Regions from separate parts of the Fusibacter fontis genome, predicted to be linked through region 2. Evidence: riboswitches for the same ligand, from Rfam matches in the RefSeq annotation. Region 2 holds a riboswitch; each other region holds the start of a gene.
The links. A riboswitch is a leader RNA that binds a small molecule or an ion and turns the genes downstream of it on or off. The one in region 2 is predicted to bind cyclic di-GMP.
Positions count from the first base shown of each region.

Region 1: it holds a riboswitch for cyclic di-GMP, as region 2 does, so the genes downstream of both, ACZ41W_RS01155 (GspE/PulE family protein) here and ACZ41W_RS10450 (InlB B-repeat-containing protein) in region 2, are expected to answer to the same signal.
Region 3: it holds a riboswitch for cyclic di-GMP, as region 2 does, so the genes downstream of both, ACZ41W_RS06845 (transglutaminase-like domain-containing protein) here and ACZ41W_RS10450 (InlB B-repeat-containing protein) in region 2, are expected to answer to the same signal.

Region 1 is NZ_AP042445.1:293,342-298,100, reverse strand. It holds gene ACZ41W_RS01160 (type IV pilus twitching motility protein PilT) at 1-335, opposite strand, end outside; gene ACZ41W_RS01155 (GspE/PulE family protein) at 428-2,113, opposite strand; cyclic di-GMP riboswitch class I at 2,257-2,340, opposite strand; gene ACZ41W_RS01150 (prepilin peptidase) at 2,403-3,188, opposite strand; gene ACZ41W_RS01145 (hypothetical protein) at 3,596-4,522, shown strand; gene ACZ41W_RS01140 (aromatic acid exporter family protein) at 4,604-4,759, opposite strand, start outside.
Region 2 is NZ_AP042445.1:2,346,859-2,351,617, forward strand. It holds gene ACZ41W_RS10450 (InlB B-repeat-containing protein) at 1-2,848, opposite strand, end outside; cyclic di-GMP riboswitch class I at 2,874-2,994, opposite strand; gene ACZ41W_RS10455 (hypothetical protein) at 2,995-3,222, opposite strand; gene kamE (lysine 5,6-aminomutase subunit beta) at 3,626-4,384, opposite strand; gene kamD (lysine 5,6-aminomutase subunit alpha) at 4,386-4,759, opposite strand, start outside.
Region 3 is NZ_AP042445.1:1,516,223-1,520,981, forward strand. It holds gene typA (translational GTPase TypA) at 1-1,495, opposite strand, end outside; gene ACZ41W_RS06845 (transglutaminase-like domain-containing protein) at 1,656-2,468, opposite strand; cyclic di-GMP riboswitch class I at 2,480-2,560, opposite strand; cyclic di-GMP riboswitch class I at 2,640-2,720, opposite strand; gene ACZ41W_RS06850 (class D sortase) at 2,845-3,552, opposite strand; gene ACZ41W_RS06855 (ATP-binding protein) at 3,724-4,293, opposite strand; gene ACZ41W_RS06860 (PHP domain-containing protein) at 4,290-4,759, opposite strand, start outside.

The DNA of each region.
Region 1 (4,759 bases), 1.3 Mb from region 2:
GGTAATTTCAATTGTTCCATAGTTGGAATACTCAATGCGACAACACGAAGAGCAATACTGTAACTACCACGTTGTTTATAAGCATTGACCCTAAAACGACCCAAACTTGGATATGAATAAGAAAAATCGAGTTCGCCTCTTTTTTCTAAATCATCGGCTTGTTCTGCAGTCAATATTTCTCGAACAATCCGGTACGTATCGTCCGGCATCAACCTTTGCTCTGTCATGCGAATTAAGCTTCCGTTAACCCGCATAATTGGAGGCGATGCAACTGTGATATGAACGTCAGATGCTTTATGCTCTATGGCGATTTCAAGATATTTGTGTAATTCCATACACCCTCCATTTTAATTGGACTCAACAATTATTAATAGATTTCAAGTGTTGATAGATTTCAACTATGATGCAGTTTAGTCACATATTCTCATTATTCATCAAAGCTAAATGTCATTCTGTTCATCTCATCAAGAGTCGTAACGCCCTTTTTCACAAGTTCTCTACAAGTTGCGTTTAAGGTTGTCAGTCCTTTTTCAACCGCTCTTTTTTTGATGTCGTCAATACTTTGACTTGTACTGATGAGATTTCTAATTTCTCTGTCCACTACAAGCACTTCATGTATCGCAGTTCTTCCAGAATATCCGGTATGATTACACGAATTACAGCCTGTTCCTACAAATATCTCTAGTTCTGTATCATGTGGCAAACTTAACAAATCCAACTCGTCATAGCTTGCTAAATGCCCCACTTTACATTTATTACATACCTTCTTTACAAGACGCTGAGCGATAATGCCCACCACAGACGAACTCACCAAGTAGTTTTCAATGCCCATATCCTCAAGTCTTGAAATGGTGCTAACCGTATCATTTGTATGGATAGTGGACAGTACAATATGTCCTGTTATAGCGGCTCTTACTGCAATTTCAGCAGTTTCTGCATCACGAATTTCTCCTACCATGATAATATCTGGATCTTGTCGTAATATGGATCTTAATCCACTTGCAAAAGTGAGACCTGCTTTCACGTTTACTTGCACTTGATTAATGCCTTCTAATCGATATTCAACAGGGTCTTCAACCGTAATGATGTTTTTAGTTTCTTTATTTAGCTCTTTTAAAAGTGAATACAAGGTTGTGGTCTTTCCGCTTCCAGTTGGACCTGTTACCAAGATAATTCCCTCAGGAACTTTCATGATTTTTTCAAGCATGTCTAAATTATGATCTGTAAAACCGAGATCTTCTTTTTGAACCACTAAACTATTACGATCAAGTAAACGAATAACGATTTTCTCACCATACACAGTTGGTAAAATTGAGATCCGCATATCAATTGGAATGCCTTCGATAATCGTTTCTACACGCCCGTCTTGAGGAATTCTCTTTTCAGAGATATTCATTTTTCCTAATATTTTGATTCTCGTTACAATTGCAGAGTGTGTCGCTTTAGCAGGAGTCATCATTTCTCGAAGCTCACCATCTATACGATACCGAATACGGACTGTTCTCTCATAAGGTTCAATATGAATATCACTTGCTTTGCTCTTAACCGCTTGCGAAATGATTGTATTCACCAATCGAACCATCGGTGAATTGGTAACATCCGCGTCTTCAGTTTCTTCATCTTCTTCAGTAAATCCAATTTGTGATTTAAAGTCTTCAACTGCCTTTTCTGCTTTTTCAGAGGCATCGTAATAGCGATTAATGGCTTTTGCAATATCCGATTGTGAACAGATTACAGGATTAATATCCATCGCAGTAATCAAGCGAATATCGTCCTTTGCAATCATATCAAGTGGATCAACCATGGCAATGGTAATCACATTATTTTCTAATCGAATCGGAATGACCATGTGCTTACGTGCTAGACTTTCACTAATTAATTTAGGCACTTTCGGATCTATATAAATATTGTTAATGTCTACATAGGGGATTTGATACTGTTCCTCCAACACCTTAAACAATTGATCTTCAGTAATCCAACCTTGTGTAATCAGTGTAACACCTAGCTTTTGACCAGTTGATTTTTGCAAATCTAACGCTTTAAATAATTTATCTTCATCGATGACACCATTTTTCACTAAAATGTCACCAAGACGCATTTTTTGAGCTGCCATCGAATGTACTCCTATTCTTACTTCGAAATTATTACGTTTTCTCAATATTTATTATACACTTATACTAGGCATCTGCTCAAGCCTTTAAATGGCTTGTCATTGACAATATACCCAAATAAAATAAAAAAACTGCAGTTTAAAAAAACTGCAGTTGAACGATCATAGCATTATGCCTTAGACTTCTAACTTTGCGTCCTGTATTTTCATACAGTTTGCCGATATTTTCATTATAAATCTATCAACATTATACATGTATTTCGTGAAATTGTAAACGTTTAATTCATGTAAATTATCCAGTTACAATTGCTAGCAACTCTGTACCATATAAAATTGTGATTAAGCACGAAACAACAATGAAAGGAGCAAACGGAATTGTCTCCATTTTGTCTTTCTTCAAACCAATCAGCCAATAAATTCCAAAAAATCCACCCAATACAAAAGATAACCATATGACCATAAGAGCAAACTTCCAACCTAGAAAAAGACCTATGGGTGCAAACACTTTGATATCCCCCATTCCAATTCCAGAACGCTTTGCAATGACAAATGACAACAGTGCAATAAGTATCATGACGCCAACCGGTACAAGTGCTGCTAAAAGCGGCGTTAACCAACTTGTCACATGATAGATTGAGTACAAATGGATATAGCTCATAACAACTGGAATCGTCCCTACAATTAACCCAAAGATGACAATAGAATTTGGAATCATCTTATGATCATAATCTATAAAAAATATAACCGTCAACAACGCAATAAAAATCCACAAAATCAACGTGTCATAACTCAAACCAAACTTGATGTAAATCGCTAAAAACAATAGACCTTCTAGTAATTCCACAAATGGATATCGAAATGAAATCTTTGATTGGCAGGTTCTGCATTTGCCACGCAAAAAAATCCAGCTAAATAAAGGGATCATATCAATTGCTGTTAATACTTTACCACAGCTTCCACATCGAGACCTTGGTTTTACGATACTTAAACCTACTGGAATTCGATAAATACAAACATTTAAAAAGGACCCTATAATCATGCCAAATAAAGTGACCAAGGACATCAAATATATCGTCAAAACAACCTCCTACAGGATTCTACACATTTTGAACTAACGGTAACTGAACAATTCAAGTTTAACATATTTAAGTTAACAAATTTAAGCTTTACAATTTCAATCATTTATATCACCATCATAACATAATACGATAGAAAGAAACAATGCTTCACTCCAATTTATTATTTGTTCATTTTCGCATTCAAAGCAACAGATTCACAACAGTTGATCCATAACAGTTGATTCACAACAGTTGATTCATAACAGTTGATTCATAACAGTTGATTCATAACAATAGATTTAATTCTTTATTAATAAATTTTATGTTCATTTTTCATTTCATTGGGGTATACTAATAAAAGTACAAGCAAAAGTTGACATACGTATTTTGCGACTGTCATATTTAGAAGTGAATTAAGGAGAAAGCGATGGAAGATTTTAGTCGCTTGGACGAACTGTCCAAGATTATGGCAAATAGAGCTTACATGATCAACAAAAGAAAAAAATTGGTAGACGAGCTTGCGAAGCTTTCTCAAGAAGAAATTCGTTTGCAATCTAGCCTAAAAAAAGAGACCGAAGACTATCATGCTATGGAGAAACTTTCCATAAAAAAACTCATCGCACTGTTTTCAAATCATTACGAAGAAATGCTGGATCGAGAGTTTAGAGAAATGAAAATGGCACAATATAAGTACGATAATTTGCTCGAAACGCTCACACAATATCAAGTAGAAATCAAAGGTATTACAGATGCCTTAAAAAAGACAGAATATCTTGAACAAGAGTACACAACCTTATTAAATGCAAAAATTGCTTGGGTCAATCAGCAAGGAAATCAAGAAATTATGGATTTCGATCAAAAGATACGCAATTGCGAAAGTAAGAAAAAGGAAATTGAAGAAGCCATACAAGCATCTAAAAAGCTCATTTCAGTCTTAAGAAGCACCGCAGAAGAGCTCTCAACTTCAAAAGGTTGGGGAACGTGGGATATCTTTGGAGGAGGCATGTTGACTAGCCTCGTAAAACACGATCATCTCAATCGAGCTTCACAACTTATCAAAGATTCACAAGATAAAGCAAACGCGCTGACTCAAGAACTTTCAGACTTAAACTACTATTTTGATTTTGATCTTTTGGATTTAGACTCACTTACAGTTGCATTTGATACTTTTTTTGATAATATCTTCTCAGATTTATCTGTCCAATCTCAAATTGCTAAGGCAAGCGATAATATTCATCTTAATCTTGAAAAAGCTGAGAGACTGCTTGAAAAGTTAGAAGTATTATTAGTTGAATGTCAAAGTACCATCCAAGAACTCACTCAAAAAAGAAATGAAGCCATCTTACGACTATAAGATGGCTTTTTTCATTCTTTATGTTAAAGTTTGAAATATTATAGTGTGAAATACTAATTTAACTGTTTACTACATAATCTCCTACAAATTGCGATTCACCGTTAAATAGCATTTAGCAGCGCTTGTCACAGTGCTATGCATAGTTTCCAAATAGCTATTTTCAGTGATATTAAGGGCCATTACAGCTTCATATTGTGCTTTGAGTTCTTCACAATTGTCACAGTTATTCTCAAGTGT
Region 2 (4,759 bases):
AATAAACATAAGTCACTGTAGTTGTACCTTCAGTAATGATGCCACTTGCATTAGCCGGTGTTGATACTAAAGAATAGCCTTCAAATGCAAGTTCTACTGTTGAGTATGAACTACCAACTTCACCTGTGATGCTAGAAGATGAAAGCAAATTACCTTCTGTATCTTCATAGTTGACGATGACGGTACCATTCACTGTTGGATTTGGTGTTGGTCCTTCAGTTTCAGGTTGAGTTGGAGGTTCTGTAACTGGTTCTGTCGGTGGAGTTGTAGGTGGCTCTGTTGGTGGAGTTGTAGGTGGCTCTGTTGGTGGAGTTGTAGGTGGTTCTGTAGGTGGTTCTGTTGGTGGTTCTGTAGGTGGTTCTGTAGGTGGTTCTGTTGGTATGACTTTTTCAACAAATGTTGCAACGACTGATTTATCAGCATTCATTGTGAGAGACTCGCTAGGGTTTGTTCCACTTAAGTCACCTGACCAACCAGCGAATTCCCATCCTTCTGCTGGTGTTGCAATGAGCCCAACGATTGTTCCTTCTTCATAAGACTCTAAATCAGGTGTTAAAGAAACTGTTCCTGAACCCACGATGCTAACGGTCAATGTGTAATATTCAGGTTCTGGAGGAAGTTCTTCTTCAACAAATGTTGCAACGACTGCTTTGTTGCCATTCATGATAATGGATGTTGTAAGATCTGATCCGCTTAAATCGCCCGACCAACCTTGGAATACCCATCCTACTGATGGTGTTGCCACAAGACCTACTTCTGTACCTGAGTTATATGCTTCAAGTTCTGGGTCTGCAACAACTGTACCTGATCCAACGATACTGATATTAAGTGTATATTGTTCTGGTGGAATTTGTTGTTCTGTAAAAGTTGCTGTAACAACTTTATGTCCATTCATAACAAGTGTTTCATTTGCATTGTCACCTGTTAAATCATCTGACCAACCAGCAAATTCCCAGCCTGCTTCTGGAATTGCTACTAAAGCTACTTCAGCATTTGGATCATAGTATGGTAAGTCTGGAGTTTCAACGACGGATCCTTGACCAACGACATTAACTGTTAAGGTGTAAAGTTCAATAAATTCTGCTTGAATCGCCATATTTCCAAGAATTGTAACGTTTTCATTTGCTGTACTGCTTGTTAAATCGCCTGTCCAACCATTAAATTTCCATCCTTCTGCTGGAGTTGCAGTGAGTGGAACAATGGTGTTTTTCGTATAAACATGTGGGCCAATATCTGGAGTGATGGTTCCTGATCCGACTTGTGACATCGTCAAAGTATATTCAGGAAGTGGAAGCACATTGATGGTTGCGGTTGCAGTTTCACTGTAGTAAGTGCCTGCTAATGCTGATGGTCCTGTTAATTCCACTTTAACTTTGTAAACAAATGTAAGCACTTCTGGAACTGTTCCATCAAATGCGAAACTTCCATCTGCATTTAGAACAAATGCTGGATAAGCAGTTGGTGGTGTTACAAGTTCGTAGCTGATTACACTGCTGTATTCTGTACTATCCATCACGAGTTCATTGAGATCATTGACGGATACATTATCATTTAATGAATCTCCTACAAAAATCGAGTACGTATCATCCACAGCGTATGGCGCAACAGCCACTTCAGGTACTGGGAAAGTTAAAATTGTAGGCACTTCACTATTTTTAGGAATATAACTAAATTGTGCGTATTCATTGGTATCGAGTACGCCATAGTAATATGGTAATGCACTGATTCTATATGTCAATTCATCTTCAGTTTCATTCATGACATCGCCATAATTCCAAGTAATCATTTTGCTTGTTTCATTGTATGTGACTTCTGGTGCACCTGCTGGTAAGCCATTGATTTCAAAGCTACCTGCAACGAGTGCAAAACCTTCAGGAATCACGTCAGTCACTACGCCATTTGAACCAATTCTGCCGATTTGAAGTTGAATGGACTCATATATTTCGTCTAATTCAGCAGTTGTAGGTGCTTCATAGTATTTTACTTGATATTTTTCAGAGCCAGTTGGATTGAGCGTTGAACGTGCATATCCTAAATTGGTACTGTTCATGCCGTTCACTAATGCCACGGTATAAATGCTCACGCCATTTGCCTCTGCTGCAAGACCTTCTGTGATAAGTTTAGCTCTTCCATTAGCTTCATAATTACTTCCAGATCCCATAAATCCTGGGTATCTGTCTTGATGATCATCATCATATAGTTCATATCGATCGGTTGAATAACGAATATATCTAAATTCTAGTTCAACGATGTTTTCGCCTGCAGGCTGTACCACTCTATATAAATTTGTATAGTCATCATTGCTCATATTCATATAGAAAGTTGGAACGCCATCTGAGAAGAAAACAATTGCTTGGTATGCATTGCTTCTGCCAAATCTTGAAAGCATCTCTTTTGCAAGGAGCATACCGGCTTGCATATTGGTTCCATCGTCTTTACCGACTTTAGAACTTTCAATTTCTCCTACGACTTGGCCTTGGTGTGTTGTGAATTCTTGTTCAACTTCTGCTGAGTCACTATACGTTACCAAAGCTACTCTATTTTGTTTATAATTTTCAACTGGTAATACATCTTTCACAAAATCTTTTGATGCATCTTTCATTGCTGCAAGTTTATCTTTATTCATACTAGAGGATAAATCCAGTACGACAACCACATCTACTGGTGTCATGCTTTCATTGGTTTGGATATTCAATTTTACTTCATACTCTCTTGTCGGTGCAATCCAAGTAGCCGTTTTATCCAGCACAACTGTCGGTGCTGGAACCGCTGTAACAACTGGGATCATCCCTAAAATCATCACTGCTATAAGAAGCAGTGCGCTTACTTTTTTCACTGTCCTTTTCATAAAAGTCTCCTTTGCCAAATGTACATTTGGTAATCGGACGATCTTAGCAAATCAATTCTCTCATCCATCTAATGGATTGAAATTTCTATTGCCTTAGACTCCAGACTTTGCGTCCTAAGCTTTCACCTAGTTTGCCTTTTTCGGTTCTAAACAACGGTGATGCTCTTTGTATCTTCCCATTTCCTCAAATCGCCGAGCGCCATTTGTTCCATCAGCGCATTTTCTATGAGATTGAGCATCTCTCTTTCACTTCTGAAATGAATCTTTTTGCCTGTGTCGAGCCACTCAATCACACCTTGAAACGTATGATTTTCAGTTCGATAAATGGAAACGAGAAAATTAGCACCTAAGAATTGTTCTTTTACAGCTTTCATACGATTTCCTCCTTTTGCGGAGTCATACAAATGATCTGTGACAATTGACAATTGACAATTGATAATCGATCATTGACCATTGATTATTGATTATTGAATGATACAATTGAAGAATTTATCAAAATCACCTATCGCTTTGTATATCCAATAGATACCCCCCACTCGTTACAAAATGATAACGTATGCGTGACACCTACGTGACAAAAAAACTCAGCGAATAAGCGGTATACAGGACTTTTTTTAGTTCTTATTTTGAACTATCCTGTTATGCTCATTCGCTGAGTTCTATTGTGTTAAAACAACGTAAATTCAATTATTTTAGTTATATTGTGTGAACGATGATGCGCCGAGTTATGTAAACTCGTTGTCTTTCATATCATCATTTTATGACCAAACGTCGAAATTATTTACTTTCACGCTTCACTACTTCTTGTACAATAAACGATGCGACGTCTTCAGCATACGTACCTGTTCCAAAACCTGCATCAAATCCAAGTTCCTTTGCAAGCTCATAAGAAATTCTCGGTCCGCCTGCACATACGATGAGTTTATCGCGAATGCCTTCAGATTCAAGTAACTCAATTAAATTGGTCATGTTCATAATATGCACGTCTTTTTGTGTTACGATTTGTGACACAATGATCGCATCCGCATTGAGTTCGATGGCTTTTGCAATGAGGTCCTCATTTGGCACTTGTGCGCCCATGTTATACGCTTTGATACCGTGGTATCTTTCAAGTCCATAGTGTCCATCAAAGCCTTTCATGTTCATAATCGCGTCAATACCAACTGTATGGGCATCTGTACCTGTACATGCACCGACAATCACCACATCACGTTTAATATTTTCTTCAATATATGCTTCCACTTCGTATTTATCCATCACGTCAGAATCTACTTTAGGCACTTCGATTTGCGTGTAATCTACTGTATGAGTGGATTTGCCATACATGATAAAAAATGTATAACCTACACCTAAATCTTGCGCAGAAACCACAGCCGGTTCTTCGATTCCCATTTTAATTAAAAGTTGTTTTGCTGCTTCTTTACTTTCATCGTTACATGGAACGGGTAGCGTAAATGAAAACTGCATCATACCGTCGTTCATGGTGTCGCCATAAGGTTTTATTTTCGTTAAGTCCAAACCGTTATTCACGCTCATGTTATTTACCTCCTAACATCATTGGGATAAATGGGTTGAAATAGCGATTCCCTTTTTGAGTAACGCCATCAAGACCTTTACCACCGTCCATTTTACGTGTTACAGAAGCAAATTTGCCTTGTTCAATTGTGGACATAATACCGATTTCTTCAATTTCTGCAAGTAAGTCAGCTGCTTCTTTTAAAACGCTTTGTGCACGTTTTTGAATCATGCCATCTTTTTTGTATTCGATTTCATCGCCGAAATGTCTCATATTGTTAAAGATGTATTTCGCATTTTCAATTGAAAGCGCACGGTCTTGTAAAAGTGGTGTGTGGATGGCTTCAGTTGGCATACCTAATAATTGTAAGCCTTGATTCGTCATAATAGATACGA
Region 3 (4,759 bases), 830 kb from region 2:
CCATTGCAACGCCACCTTGTTGAGAGATCAATACTCCGTTGTTACGCTTTGGAATTTCCCCTTTATACGGTTGGAATTCTGCAAACGATCGAATGAGAACACCTTCACCACGTGTTACGTTTACAAACTCACTTCTATACCCTAATAAACCACGTGTTGGAACGAGAAACTCAACTCGCGTATATCCATCTTCTGTTTGCATAGAGTCCATCAAACCTTTTCGGATACTAAGTTCTGAAATAACAGCTCCAGAATACTCGTCCGGTACAATGGCAATCACGCGTTCAATCGGTTCACATCTTTGACCGTTGATGGTTTTCATCAAAACTTGTGGTTTTGAAACGGCAACTTCATATCCTTCTCTTCTCATATTTTCAAGCAATATGGATAAATGAAGCTCGCCACGACCTGAAACGCGGTATCCATCTTGAACAGAATCCAGTGCATCTACTCTTAAACCAACATTTACTTCAAGCTCTTTATCCAATCTATTTTTTAAATGGCGATTGGTTACGAACTTTCCGCTTTTTCCACAGAATGGTGAATCGTTAATTAAAAAGTTCATAGAAAGTGTCGGTTCCTCGATTTCAATCATTTCCATTGGTTCAATAAAACTTGGATTACAAATCGTCTCACCAATAGAGATATTGTCGATTCCGGCAATAACCACCATATCACCCGCTATAGCTTCTGATACTTCACGTTTGTGTAAACCTTCATACACGTATAATTTGGATATTTTTGCACGTTCTTGTACGCCTTCGCTTTTGCATACAATCACTTGATCCCCTTGTTTAATGGTGCCTCTTGTCACACGACCAATACCTAAACGTCCCACATAATCATCATAATCAAGGGATGATATTTGCATTTTCAAAGGCTCTGACGGATCTTCAGAATAAGGCTTCACGTGGTCTAAAATCAAATCAAATAGTGGGGATAAATCATTGCTTTCATCTTCAAGCGATAATTTCGCAATCCCTTCTTTTGCAATACCATATACAATTGGGAATTCTAATTGTTCATCATTGGCATTTAACTCTACAAATAAGTCAAATGCTAAATCGACAACTTCTTCTGCTCTTTGGTCTTTTTTATCAATTTTGTTAATAAAGAGGATAGGTCTTAATCCCCTTTCCAATGATTTCTTTAAAACAAATCTTGTTTGTGGCATAGGGCCTTCACTTGAATCCACTAATAGGATTACGGTATCCACGGTTTTCATGATGCGCTCTACTTCTGATGAGAAGTCCGCATGGCCTGGTGTATCCACTATATTAATTTTATGATTTTTATACATAATCGAGCAGTTTTTTGAATAGATTGTAATGCCGCGTTCTCTTTCAAGATCATTGCTATCCATGACGCAATCCGGTACAACTTCATTCTCTCTAAAAACATTATTTTGACTCAAAAACGCATCGACTAAAGTTGACTTTCCTGCATCGACGTGTGCGATAACAGCGATATTGATAATTCCATTACTTTGTGACATTCATATTCTCCTAACTGATTCTAAAAAAAAAATTCAACTTTATAATTCTATCCTATTTTCACATGAAATGATATGAATTATTGACAATTTACAAAAAATTAAAAAAAAAGCACCCCTATAAACAGTTTTATAAAGATGCTTTGTTTCAAAATAAAATTATTTAATATATTTTAGTCACAGTATACTCTTCACTCGATTTGTAGATTTGTGAACCCTTTTTGAGTTCACCTTTCGTACTATCAACTGTAGAGTCAATTGTTTTCCAGCTGCCGTTTACATATACTGCATTCCATGCGTGGTACACGCTACCCGTCGTAGTGCTATACCCCTTAATCAATTGAGTCGGTATACCTACACTGCGCGACATCGCTGCAAAAACCGCTGCATAATCGTAACATATACCTGAATGTGAACGCATTAACTCGTCAACATTTGGAATATAGCCAGACGAAACTGTTTTAGCTTTATTATAATCATACGAAAACTGTTGAGTGACATAACGGTAAATGGCTAAGACTTTTTCTTCATCTGTTTTCGCATCACGTGTCAACGATTGAGCGAGTTCGACAACTGTTGAACTACCTTCCCAATTAATATCTTGAATGCTATTTAAAAATACTGAATTTGAATCTTCGAGATTTAAGTCAATTGTAGCTTGAGATAACTCCTTGTACTTGGTTCCACTGATTTGTTCCATGATTCGAACTTGATACACACCATTTCCCATTTGCAGTGGGAATTGAACAGGTTGCGTCGTGTTTAGTGGATACGTATACCTTGTTCCATCTTTTTCAATCAAGACCACGTTTTTAGTCTGACTCAATTGAGACATTTGAATCTTTACAACTCCCTTTGAATGAAGTGCTTCAATCAAAATCTCATCAGAAGCATAAGAGGGAACGACAACTGCTACTTGAACAATTAGTAAAACTAATGCAAACAAGCAGACTGTAAAACGGTTAAATCGTTTCATATTGCTCTCCTTTCGGTAGCGCGGCTGCCATTCTTTCGAAAGGCCCTATGGCTTTGCGTCCCATCGTTTCCAATGGTTTGCTATTATCGTTGAAGAGACTATCTTTCACGTATTCAATTTTCAGTTTTCAATTTTTAGCTTTTAGTTTTCAAAAAATAGAAAAACTTTCCATTCGGTAGCGCGGCTGCCATTCTTTCGAAAGGCCCTATGGCTTTGCGTCCCACCGTTTCCAATGGTTTGCCGTTATCGTGAAAAGATACTTCTTCACTAAGTGTTACTTACATTATAGCATGTGTACTTCAAAAAACTATTAAATAATCATGACAAATGGCGAAACCAACGAGATTTTCACCCTGATATTTTCACACTGATATTTCTACGGATTTTGTAGCGCATGAATAATGAGTCGATGCGTCGGGTTTTTAACAGGATCACAAGTGACCAATGTTAAAATCTTATCCTTTCCATTGCTATTTAATACAGAAACATCTTCCGGTTCAACAATATGCACTTTATAAACGGTGTATTTATAGATTTTTTCTTTTGTGACAATTTCAATCACGTCACCATTTTTAATTTCATTGAGACGATTAAAAAACACACCATAAGAGCGACCGCGGTGACCTGCGATTGAAACATTTCCCACTTCGCCAAATGCACTACTACCTTTAATAATGGCTGCACCACGATTTAGATTTTTCTCCGTCGCGCCTACTAACACTGGCATCAAAACATCAATCTTTTTGATTTTTATCTTGGCAACAACGCTTTTGTCTACTACAGGTGCTTTCTTTTCTGTCGTTCCCTCGGAGGTTCCTTCTGAAGTAGCGGTTGTTTGATTTTCTGTTTCAGTTGTTCCATCTGTTTCTGCAGCATTTGAGCTACTATAAATATCTTCGAGTCCGATATAATCTGATGCTACTTCTTCAGGTGCGTTGATACTGAGTTCGAGCTCATCATCAAACGCAGCAAGCAGTTTTTGCTGCCAATAATAAGCATAGATTCGATCATAAATAGGAAAAGCAGCCACTGCGATTCCGACAATGATTAATACTGTCGAAATGATTTTTCTTTTTTTACTCATAGCTCTCTCCTCTATCAATCTAAATGACTATAGCCATCTAAAAAAAACAGTAAAACGCCCGAACCGATTCCAAAAACACTAAGAGCGATGCGTATCGAAGCGTCTATTTCGATATAATTAGTCAAAATAACAAATAATATAGATACAACAATTACCTGAATACCCATTTTTCTAAAATTCAATTGGCACCTCAGAACTTTTAACTTTTATTTCTTCTAATCCTTCTGCAATGTATTCTCGAAGCCAAGTAATGACATCGATGTTGCTAATTGGAACGCCATTTAATAGCTTTTTAATTTCCTTTGTATTGAGCGTAAAGGAAGCACCATTATAAGTATGCGTATAGATTAAATCCATTTGATCACAGGCATTAATAATTGTGACAATAGTATCTGGCATACTTCCAAGTGGTACACGATCAATATGACTGTGTTGAAAAACAGCTGTAATCTCTGTTCCCACTCCAAGCTGTGATTTAATGGTAAAATACCCCCCGCATTGCTCAGCAGAAAGTTTGAATAGCGGGATCCCTAGCCCAACTTTACGTGTTGTTCGAGTCGTATAAAATGGATCAATGACTTTCTCAACCGTCTCAGAATCCATTCCGGTACCATCATCTTTTATTTTGATCATCAATTGATCTTCAACAAGATCTTCAATCACGACAATTCGCATACATTCTGCTTTTGCACTGATTGAATTTTGTGCAATGTCTAAAATATGCAACGATAATTCTCTCATAGTTGGCCCTTTCCTAAAAAATAGTCAATAACTGCCTGACACGTTTTTTCCTCTAATTCAATTTGATGAATCGGTTCTTGAATATCGATTAAATAATGTGCATCTGAATTATAGATGATGTTGTAACCTTGAATCAACGGCTCATTGATGGGGCTTTTTTTGTGTACTTCAATACAATGAACATCCAGTTCCTTAGGAATAAAGCCTAAATTGACGATCATGCTATTGGCTGATTTATTCACATGAGCTGGCACAATTGCACCACCGAGTTTCAATACCAAATCTTTCAGTTCATCAATCCCTAAATCTATCGACAAGATCAATGCACTTGGATATTCACCCACCACTTCATCTTCAATATTTAAGATGTATTGCTTCCCAAATACTTTTGAATTGTTGGGAAGCGGCGACTTGTATGCAGCTAACTGAGCATCAAACTGCTCAATTTTGTCCACACTGGGAAAAT